3 regions of the Bradyrhizobium sp. MI1.3 genome follow, and region 2 is predicted to be linked to each of the others. Evidence: predicted binding sites of a transcription regulator. Region 2 holds the regulator's gene; each other region holds the start of a gene.

Region 1 (3,269 bases), on a different contig from region 2:
GGTCGACCAGGCCGAGGTTCTTGCCTTTGAGCTGGTCGATGCTCTTGTAGGGGCTGCTCGTCTTGACGAAGAACACCGAGTAATAGCCGGTCGAGCCGTCGGAATTGATGTCGTTGGCGAAGGCGTCGGTCTTGACGCCGGTCAGGCGGGCGCGGGCGAACGAGGCAGAGCCGTAGCTCGCGATGTGGATGTTGCCGGCGCGCTGGCCTTCGATCACGGCAGCGTAGTCGTTGGCGATGCGCAGCGTGACTTTCACGCCCAGTTCCTTGGAGAGATAGCTCATGAACGGCGCCCAGCGCTCGGTGACGCCCGAGGCGTTTTCCGCCGGAATGACCGCGAAGGTCAGCTCGGGATATTTGGCCTTCCAGTCTTCGGCGGACGCGGAAGCCGTGAACGCGAGCGCGGCGGCGCCGGCAAGAATCAATCTGCGAGTAATCATGATAGCCTCTTCATTGGTTGAGGTCGGTTGACGCAAAACTGGTGAGTCCTGAAGCGGCGCAGCTCAGGCGGCGGCCGCCGTTCCAAGCGCCGGAATGCCCTGTCGCACCGGTGCAGGCGTGCCGCCCATGACATCGGCGGCTTCGAGATCGTAGAGCTCGCGCGCAACGTGTTCGGTCAACTCGGCCGGCGCGCCGTCGAACACGACGCGGCCCTGCGCCATGCCGATCAGCCGGTCGCAATAGCTGCGCGCCAGATCGAGCGAATGCAGGTTGCAGAGCACGGTGATGCCGAAATGCTTGTTGATGCGCAGCAGCGCATCCATCACGATCTTGGTGTTGCGCGGGTCGAGCGAGGCGATAGGCTCGTCGGCGAGAATGATGTCGGGCTGCTGCACCAGGGCGCGGGCGATCGCCACGCGCTGCTGCTGGCCGCCGGAGAGCTGATCGGCGCGCTGGGCTGCGAGCGGGGCGATATCGAACTGTTCGAGCGCGGACATCGCCAGCGCCTTGTCCTGCTCGGGCCAGGTCTGCGACAGCGAGCGCCAGGCTGGCATCGTCGCGAGCCGTCCCATCAGGACGTTAGTGAGAACATCGAGCCGGCCGACCAGGTTGAACTGCTGAAAGATCATCGCCGAGCGCGCTCGCCACTGCCGCAGCTCCTTGCCGCGCAACGCGGTGACGTCGAGGCCGTCGAACAGGATGCGACCCTGCGAAGGCGTCGCGAGACGGTTGATGGTCCGCAGCAGGGTCGACTTGCCGGCGCCGGACCGTCCGATCACGCCGACGAAACCGCCGGGAGAGACTTGAAACGAAGCGTCGTCCACCGCGGCTTTCACCCCGAAGCGACACGTCAGACCTTCAACCACCAGCATGCAGGGCTCCAGAGTAGCTGGGACCCACCGCTAACCCCGGCGCTTGACACTTGTGTGACACGGACGTTGCGGTGCGGCGATCCTACACACCTCATCCCCTGTTCATCCCCTGTCATCGCGTCGTCATGACATTGTCATCAAGCCGCTCGAAGAGAAACGCCCGCCCTCTCGTTCGGATGCAACATGGCCGCCAAAGCTCTTTCGGTCCAGCCGACCATCGATCCCTCGGCGAAGCTGCACGACACCAGGCTTGGGGCCTACACCGAGGTCGGCGCGCGCACGATGCTGCACGAAGTGACGATGGGCGATTACTCCTATGTCGTGAATGACGCCCAGATCACCTACACCACCATCGGAAAATTCTGCTCGATCGCGGCGATGACACGGATCAATCCGGGCAATCACCCGATGCACCGGGCCACGCAGGCGCATTTCACCTATCGGTCGAGCGCCTATTTCGAAGGCGAGAGCGACGACACGGAATTCTTCGACTCGCGGCGCCAGCACCACGTCCATATCGGTCACGACGTCTGGATCGGTCACGGCGCGATCGTGCTGCCGGGTCGCAACATCGGCACCGGCGCGGTGATCGCGGCCGGCGCCATCGTCACCAAGGACGTGCCGGCCTACACCATCGTCGCCGGCAATCCGGCGCGCATCGTGCGCCGGCGGTTCTCGGAAGAGGTTGCGGGGCGGCTTGCGAGGCTCGCCTGGTGGGACTGGGATCACGACAAGTTGCGTGAAGCCCTGCCCGATTTCCGCAAGCTCGGGATTGAGGATTTCCTCACGACATACGAAGCAGGGGCACCTTCCTCTGCCAGCAAACGAAGCGCGGTCGCGTGACAGACATATTCCTCGAGGGCGGCCGGGCCCTGATCGGCTCCGAGTTCGTCGAAACGTCGCTTCTCGTGTCCGGAACGGACATCGCGCAGGTCGATGGCTCTCGCAGCCGCGTACGACTTGCGATCGACGCGCGCGACCTGCTGGTGCTGCCTGGCATCGTAGATCTGCACGGCGATGCCTTCGAGCGACAGATGATGCCGCGTGCCGGGGTCGACTTCCCGATCGATGTGGCGCTCGCCGACAGCGATCGCCAGGCGATCAGCAACGGCATCACCACGGTGTTTCACGCCACGACCTGTTCGTGGGAGCCGGGCCTGCGCAGCGCCGACAATGCGCGCGGCCTGATGGAGGCGATCGAACGGCAGCGCCCGCAGTTTGCCGCCGACACCCGCTTTCACCTGCGCCACGAGACCTACGATCTCGACGCCGAGGCCGAGATCTCGCAGTGGCTCAGCGAGGGCCGCGTCGACCTGTTCGCCTTCAACGACCACATGGACGGCACGGTTGGGGACATGGCCAAGCCCCGCAAGCGCAACCGCATGGTGGAGCGCACCGGCCTCTCGGGTGAAGATTTCGACCGGCTGGTCGGACACATAATGTCCCGCGCCGCGGATGTGCCGCCTTCCGTGTCGCGACTCGCCGCCGCGGCGCGCGCCGCCGACGTGCGGATGCTCTCGCATGACGATGCGACGCCGGCGATGCGCCAGAGCTTTCGCGCGATGGGCGTGGCGATCGCGGAGTTTCCGATCAACGAGGAGACGGCGCGGGCGGCAGCAAGCCACGGTGATGCCATCGTCTACGGCGCGCCGAACGTCGTGCGCGGCGGCAGCCACACCGGCTGGACCAAGGCATCCGACATGATCGCCAAAGGGCTCTGCTCGGTGCTGGCCTCGGACTACTACTATCCCGCGCAGCTGCTCGCTGCGTTCCGCCTCGCTGCCGATGGCGTGCTGCCGCTGACCGAGGCCTGGAACCTGGTCTCCGCCGCGCCCGCGCGCGCAACCGGCCTTGCCGATCGCGGCGTACTGGCGGAAGGACGGCGCGCGGACATTCTGCTGGTCGACGACCGCATGCCGCTGCGGCCGCGGCTGATCGCCGTGATATCAGGCGGCAA
Region 2 (3,269 bases):
ATCTCGACCGCCAAGGTCGAGGAGCTGATCCAGGAGCTGTCCGAGGATTACACGATCGCGATCGTCACCCACAACATGCAGCAGGCGGCGCGCGTCTCCGACAAGACCGCCTTCATGTATCTCGGCGAGCTGATCGAGTTCGACGACACCAGCAAGATCTTCACGTCGCCGACCGACCGGCGCACGCAGGATTACATCACCGGCCGGTTCGGCTGAGGAGACGCGACATGGCTTCCGAACATACCGCAAAGGCTTTCGACACCGACCTCCAGGAACTCACCCGCCTGGTCGCCGAGATGGGCGGCATCGCCGAGCGCATGATCGTCGAGTCCGTCGACGCGCTGATCCGCCGCGACGTCCCGCTCGGCCAGCGCGTCGTCGCCATCGACACCGAGCTCGACGCGCTGCAGAAGCGCATCGAGGAGCGTGCGGTGCTCACCATCGCCCGCCGCCAGCCGATGGCGGTCGATCTGCGCGAGATCGTCGGCGCCATGCGCGTCGCGACCGATCTCGAGCGCATCGGCGACCTCGCCAAGAACATGGGCAAGCGCGTCGCGGCGCTGGAGACGGACTTCCATCCGCTCAAGCTGTTCCGCGGCCTCGAGCACATGACCGACCTCGTGCAGCAGCAGGTCAAGTCGGTGCTGGACGCCTATGCCGCGCATGATTTGCCGGCGGCGATGGCGGTGTGGAAGGGCGACGAGGAAGTCGACGCCATCTGCACCTCGCTGTTCCGCGAGCTCCTCACCTACATGATGGAGGATCCGCGCAACATCTCGTTCTGTATTCACCTGATGTTCTGCGCCAAGAACATCGAGCGGATCGGCGACCACGCCACCAACATCGCCGAGACCGTGTTCTACATGATCGAGGGCCAGGCGATCACCGACAAGCGGCCGAAGGGCGACATGACGACCTTCGCCAACACGGTACCGAACACCTGAAGACTTAAGGGAGCGACGACGCGATGGGCGCACGCATTATGGTGGTTGAGGACGAGGAAGCCCTGACCGAGCTTCTCCGCTACAACCTCGAAGGCGACGGCTATGACGTCGAGACGGTGATGCGCGGCGACGACGCCGACACCCGCCTCAAGGAGCACATCCCCGATCTGATCGTGCTCGACTGGATGCTGCCGGGCCTGTCAGGCATCGAATTGTGCCGGCGGCTTCGCACCCGTCCCGAGACCAAGCAGCTCCCGATCATCATGCTCACCGCGCGCGGTGAGGAGAGCGAGCGGGTGCGGGGTCTTGCGACCGGCGCCGACGATTACATCGTCAAGCCGTTCTCGGTGCCGGAGCTGCTGGCACGCGTGAAGGGCCTGCTGCGGCGTGCAAGCCCGGAGCGGCTCGCCACCGTGCTTGCTTTTGGCGACATCGAGCTCGACCGTGACAAGCGCCGCGTGGCGCGATCGGGCCGGCCGATCGATCTCGGTCCGACCGAATATCGCCTGCTGGAGTTCTTCCTGGAGCATCCGGGCCGGGTGTTCTCGCGCGAGCAACTGCTCGACAGCGTCTGGGGCCGCGACATCTATATCGACGAGCGTACCGTCGACGTGCATATCGGCCGCCTGCGCAAGCTGCTCAATCTCGGCCGCGAGCAAGACCCGATCCGCACCGTCCGCGGCGCCGGCTACGCGCTGGATGATCGGTTTGCGAAGGCGGAGCAGGTGTAGGGTTGCAGGCTTGTTTGTTGGCGAGCTGTCCCTGCATTCTCCGATGTCGTCCCGGACAAGCGAGCGCTGATCCGGGACCCATAACCACAGGGAGTGGTTTGGCGAAGACTCAGAGTTACCCCTTTCGCACGACTACTGCGTGCTCGGAGTATGGGTCCTGGCTTTCGCCAGGACGACACTGAAATTATTGAACTGTCTTTGCGCGACGACTTGCCCTGATTACCGCGGACCCGGCTTCACCGGTGCGCGGCGCCGATCCGACGCCGGCTGGTACGCAACACGCGAGTGCTGGGCGCAATAGGGCAGGCCGGACAGCGCCCGTCCACCGCAGAAGAAGAAGTCCGGGCTCGAGGGATCGCCGACCGGCCAGTGGCAGGTCGCCTCGTTCAATTCGAGCAGCGACAGCCGCTGGCTCATCGGCACCACGTTGTCGTAGGTGACCGGATCCGGCTCAGCCTCGACCTCGAAGGCCTGCGCCAGCGCGGTGTTGCCGCGCGAGATCGGGCGGCTCACCCGCATCATGTGCTGCGCGGGGCGCGCCTTGCGCGGCCGGGGCGCTGCCGATGATGGGCTCTTGGCGCGGCCCGAAAGACCGAGCCTGTGCACTTTGCCGATCACGGCATTGCGGGTCACATTGCCGAGCTCCGCCGCGATCTGGCTGGCCGAAAGTCCGGCCTCCCAGAGCTTTTTCAGCTGCTCGACGCGATCATCGGACCAGGTCAAAACCGTCATTGCACCCTTTCCCTCGCTGCGCGCCAGCCATCCTGGGGCCTCGCAGCGAATGCCTAAGCCTTCAAAAACCCGTGCCGCCAGAATCCCTTAAGGCTCGCCGGGCGCGTCTTGAACGCCCGAACGTTTACGCCGGTACATAAGGACTTAAAGATCAGAACCACTGCACGAGATGTCGTATCTGACAATCCAAACGCTACAATATGGCGTGACTCCCGCGCAAGAGTCCGCCGACTCGCTTCCACATGTTCCGTGGCTAAATCCCGCAAAATCGGCACCGCAAGACTACGGATTCAGCGTTTCGCGAGGCTTTCCGGGCGGCATTGACACCCGTTTCACCAGGCCTAAGATAGTCGCACGTGCCGCCCTCAAGAGGCGGCACGTTTCGTTTTCCGGGCCGGTCGATGGTGCGTTGCGTAATGCACGCTTACACCGTCCGCAACATTCAAGTGACCGTCATGACTAACAGCGCAGCGCCGCATTTGCTCCCCGTTTTCGCCAGGTCCGACCTCGGTTTCGAGCGTGGCGAAGGCTGCTGGCTGATCGCGACCAATGGCGAGCGCTATCTCGATTTCACCTCCGGGGTGGCGGTGAATGCGCTCGGCCATGCCCATCCGGCGCTGGTCGCGGCGTTGCAGGAACAGGCCACGAAGCTCTGGCACATGTCGAACCTGTTCCAGAGCCCGGACGGCGAAAAGCTTGCCGCGCGCCTGTGCAATGAAAGTTTCGCGGACTTCGTGTTCTTCTGCAATTCCGGCGCCGAAGCGCTGGAATGCGTGATCAAGGTCGTGCGCCGCTATCACGCCGCGAAGGGCCATCCAGACCGCTATCGCATGATCACCTTCGAAGGCGCCTTCCATGGCCG
Region 3 (3,269 bases), on a different contig from region 2:
TCGGTCAGCTCGCAGGCAAGCGCCGGCGTTGCCGCCATCACGGCGCGGCTGGGGCTGTGGAATCGGCGCAGCGCCCGCCAGATCAGCGAGCCCGGCACCGGCACGCGGGCGCGGACATATTCGGGAAAGCGGGTGTGGAAGCTGGTCGTGAAGGGTAGCTTGCGCTGGCGGCAATAGCGGCGGACCATCAGGCCGATCGGCCCCTCGGTCGCGATGTGGATGCTGTCCGGATGCGCCTCTTCGATCAGCTTCGCGATTCTGCCCGGGCGCGGCATGGCCAGCCGCACGTCACGATAGCTCGGCATCGCAAAGGTGCGGAACGATTGCGGCGTCAGGAACGAGAATTCGACGTCGAGACTTTTGGCGGCGTCGGCAAGCTTGGTCAGCGTCCGAACCACACCGTTGACTTGCGGGTGCCAGGCGTCGGTCGCGACCAGGATGCGCATCAGGCTGCCCTTGTCATGCAGCTCTGGCTGCAACCTGCGGGACCTGTGCCGGCTTCTCGGCCTGGTCCGCCCAGGTGATGATCTCGAAATGGCCGTCGTCGTGCTCGACCAGCGCCGTGCAGCTCTCGACCCAGTCACCGCAGTTCATGTAGCGGATACCGCCCTCGTCGCGGATCACCGCGTAATGGATGTGGCCGCAGATCACGCCGTCGGCATCGTGGCGCCGCGCCTCGGCGGCGAGCGCCTGCTCGAACGCGCCGATATAGTTGACGGCGTTCTTGACTTTCTGCTTCGCCCATTGCGACAGCGACCAATAGGGCACCTTGAACATGCGCCGGAAGAAGTTGACAAAGCGATTGAGCTGGATCGCGAAGTCGTAGGCCTTGTCGCCGAGATGGGCGAGCCAGCGTGCGTTCTGCACCACGAGGTCGAAGATGTCGCCGTGGATGACGAGATAGCGCTTGCCGTCCGCACCGGTGTGGACGGTGTTCTCGACCACGTCGATGCCGCCGAAATGCGTGCCGTAATAGTTGCGCAGGAACTCGTCGTGATTGCCGGGGATGTAGATCACCTTGGCGCCCTTGCGCGCCTTGCGCAAAAGCTTCTGGACCAGGTCGTTATGCGATTGCGGCCAATGCCAGCTCGATTTCAGCGCCCAGCCGTCGACGATGTCGCCGACGAGATAGATCGTGTCGGCATCATGGAAACGCAGGAAGTCGAGCAGAAGGTCGGCTTGAGAACCGCGGGCTCCGAGATGAACGTCGGAGATGAACAACGTGCGAAAGCGCCGCTCCGGGCTCTCGTCACTCACATCGTAACTTCCCATGCGCCAGCCTGTAACAATGTCCCGTGACAGGGGGATGACCAATTGAACCTTTGAGGCACCTTCGGATACGAATCGCGCTTGCCTCGCCCACCCCGCGAATATCAGTCGCATGCGACAATCAGGCGACATGGCGCCTCAGCGCCCTCCGCAAGAACCCGGAACTGCGGCGCGCTCGCGAGCGGCGTCAGTAAAATTTGTGGAAATGATGGATCGGGCCGTGGCCGTGGCCGACGCTGAAGCGGTCGGCGGCCGCGATCGCCGCGCTGATCCAGGTCTTGGCGTTGCGCACGGCGTGCTCGAGATCCTCGCCCCTGGCGAGCCCGGCGGCGACCGCCGAGGACAGCGAGCAGCCGGTGCCATGGGTGTTGCGAGTGGCAACGCGCGGCGCGGCGAGCGCGATCGTGGTGCTGGCATCGACGAGATAGTCGATGCTCTCGGCGCCCTCGCCGTGCCCGCCCTTGATCAGGACTGCACGACAGCCCAGTGCCAGCAAACGGCGCCCCTGGCTCTCGATCTCGGCCTCGCTGGCCGCAACCGGTTCGTCGAGCAGAGCCGCGGCCTCGGGCAGATTGGGTGTGATCACCGAGGCCAGCGGCATCAGTTTGATGCGCAGGGCGTCGACGGCATCGGAGGCGAGCAGGCGATCACCCGATGTCGCCACCATCACGGGATCGAGCACGATATGCCGGGGCGCCCAGCGCGACAGCGCGGCCGCAATCGCATCGATGCTGGCGGCTTGCGCCACCATGCCGATTTTGACCGCGCAGACCTCGAGATCGGAAAACACCGCGTCGATCTGTGCGGTGACGAATTCGGCGGGCACCGCATGAATGCCGGTGACGCCGCGGGTGTTCTGCGCCGTCAGCGCCGTGATGGCGGAGGCGCCAAAAACGCCGAGCGCGGCAAAGGTCTTCAGGTCGGCCTGGATGCCGGCGCCGCCGCTCGAATCGGAGCCGGCAATGGTCAGTGCGACGGGCGTCGTCATGGGGCGATATTCCGCGTTTTCGAAGCCATGGACCGTCCTAGCGCGCCTCCCGCAGCCCAGCAAGTTCGCTTGCTAAATCCGGCGGGGTTTGGCCTATTAGCCGTCAGATATGCTTTCGGAGTGACCGCGATGGTTCCCTTTTTCGTCCAGATCAAATGCAAGCTCGGCCAATCCTATGTGGTCGCCAATGCGCTTGCCGAAGCCGAGATCGCCTCCGAGATCTATTCCACGGCCGGTCAATACGACCTGCTGGTGAAGTTCTACGTCGACAACGACACCGATATCGGCCACTTCGTCAACGAGAAGGTGCAGGTGTTGCCCGGCATCCAGGACACCCTCACCATCATCACCTTCAAGGCCTTTGGCGCGAGTTGACCGTCCGGAAAAGGGCGGGCCTGATCAGGCGCCGCCCTCCTTGCGCTTGGGACGCGGCGGACCGTCCACCGGCGGCAGCGATTTGAGATAATCCGCCATCGCCGCGAGATCGTCGTCCGGCAATTGCGAGGTGTTCTTGATCACCCGCGTCATCGCGCCGCCGACGCTGTCGCCGTCGGGCAATTCGCCGGTCTTCAGGAAATAGGCAATATCCTTCGCGCTCCACTCGCCAATGCCCTTCTGGGTGATGTTGGGGACCCATCCCTCGCCTTCCGGATTGGGACCGCCGGCGAAGCGTTGTCCGGCGATGATGCCGCCAAGCGCGTTGCGCGGGCTGTGGCATTCCGCGCAATGGCCAAAACTGTTGACGAGATAGGCGCCGCGATTCCACTGCGGCGACTTCGCGCTGTCGGCGACGAAGGGCTTGCCGTCCAGAAATAAGAATTTCCAGATGCCGACGTTGCGCCGGATATTGAACGGAAAGCGCACGTCGTGGTCGCGCACCCTGCCTGCCACGGCCGGCAGCGTTTTCAGATAGGCAAAGAGATCGAGCACGTCCTCGCGCCTGGCGTGCTGATAGGACGTGTAGGGAAAGGCCGGAAAATAATGCCGCCCGTCCGGCGCGACCCCGTGCATC

Evidence for each region. Region 2 encodes PhoB, which activates phosphate uptake and scavenging genes when phosphate is short. Its sites were predicted from a motif close to TGTCATNNANCTGTCAT; they were not measured.
Region 1: phnC (phosphonate ABC transporter ATP-binding protein) is a predicted target of PhoB. The motif match lies at 1,434-1,450, and genes of this name have one in related genera.
Region 3: AC0L3A_RS35265 (UDP-2,3-diacylglucosamine diphosphatase) is a predicted target of PhoB. The motif match lies at 1,296-1,312, and genes of this name have one in related genera.

What each region holds. Positions count from the first base shown of each region.
Region 1 is NZ_JBVVPQ010000051.1:46,739-50,007, reverse strand. Features, by position in the region: gene phnD (phosphonate ABC transporter substrate-binding protein) at 1-439, opposite strand, end outside; gene phnC (phosphonate ABC transporter ATP-binding protein) at 503-1,312, opposite strand; gene AC0L3A_RS29035 (LbetaH domain-containing protein) at 1,496-2,155, shown strand; gene AC0L3A_RS29030 (alpha-D-ribose 1-methylphosphonate 5-triphosphate diphosphatase) at 2,152-3,269, shown strand, end outside.
Region 2 is NZ_JBVVPQ010000036.1:72,896-76,164, forward strand. Features, by position in the region: gene pstB (phosphate ABC transporter ATP-binding protein PstB) at 1-216, shown strand, start outside; gene phoU (phosphate signaling complex protein PhoU) at 228-944, shown strand; gene phoB (phosphate regulon transcriptional regulator PhoB) at 968-1,675, shown strand; gene AC0L3A_RS24765 (GcrA family cell cycle regulator) at 1,895-2,407, opposite strand; gene AC0L3A_RS24770 (aspartate aminotransferase family protein) at 2,863-3,269, shown strand, end outside.
Region 3 is NZ_JBVVPQ010000086.1:11,271-14,539, reverse strand. Features, by position in the region: gene AC0L3A_RS35270 (glycosyltransferase family 4 protein) at 1-446, opposite strand, end outside; gene AC0L3A_RS35265 (UDP-2,3-diacylglucosamine diphosphatase) at 460-1,272, opposite strand; gene thiD (bifunctional hydroxymethylpyrimidine kinase/phosphomethylpyrimidine kinase) at 1,457-2,257, opposite strand; gene AC0L3A_RS35255 (Lrp/AsnC ligand binding domain-containing protein) at 2,387-2,632, shown strand; gene AC0L3A_RS35250 (c-type cytochrome) at 2,657-3,269, opposite strand, start outside.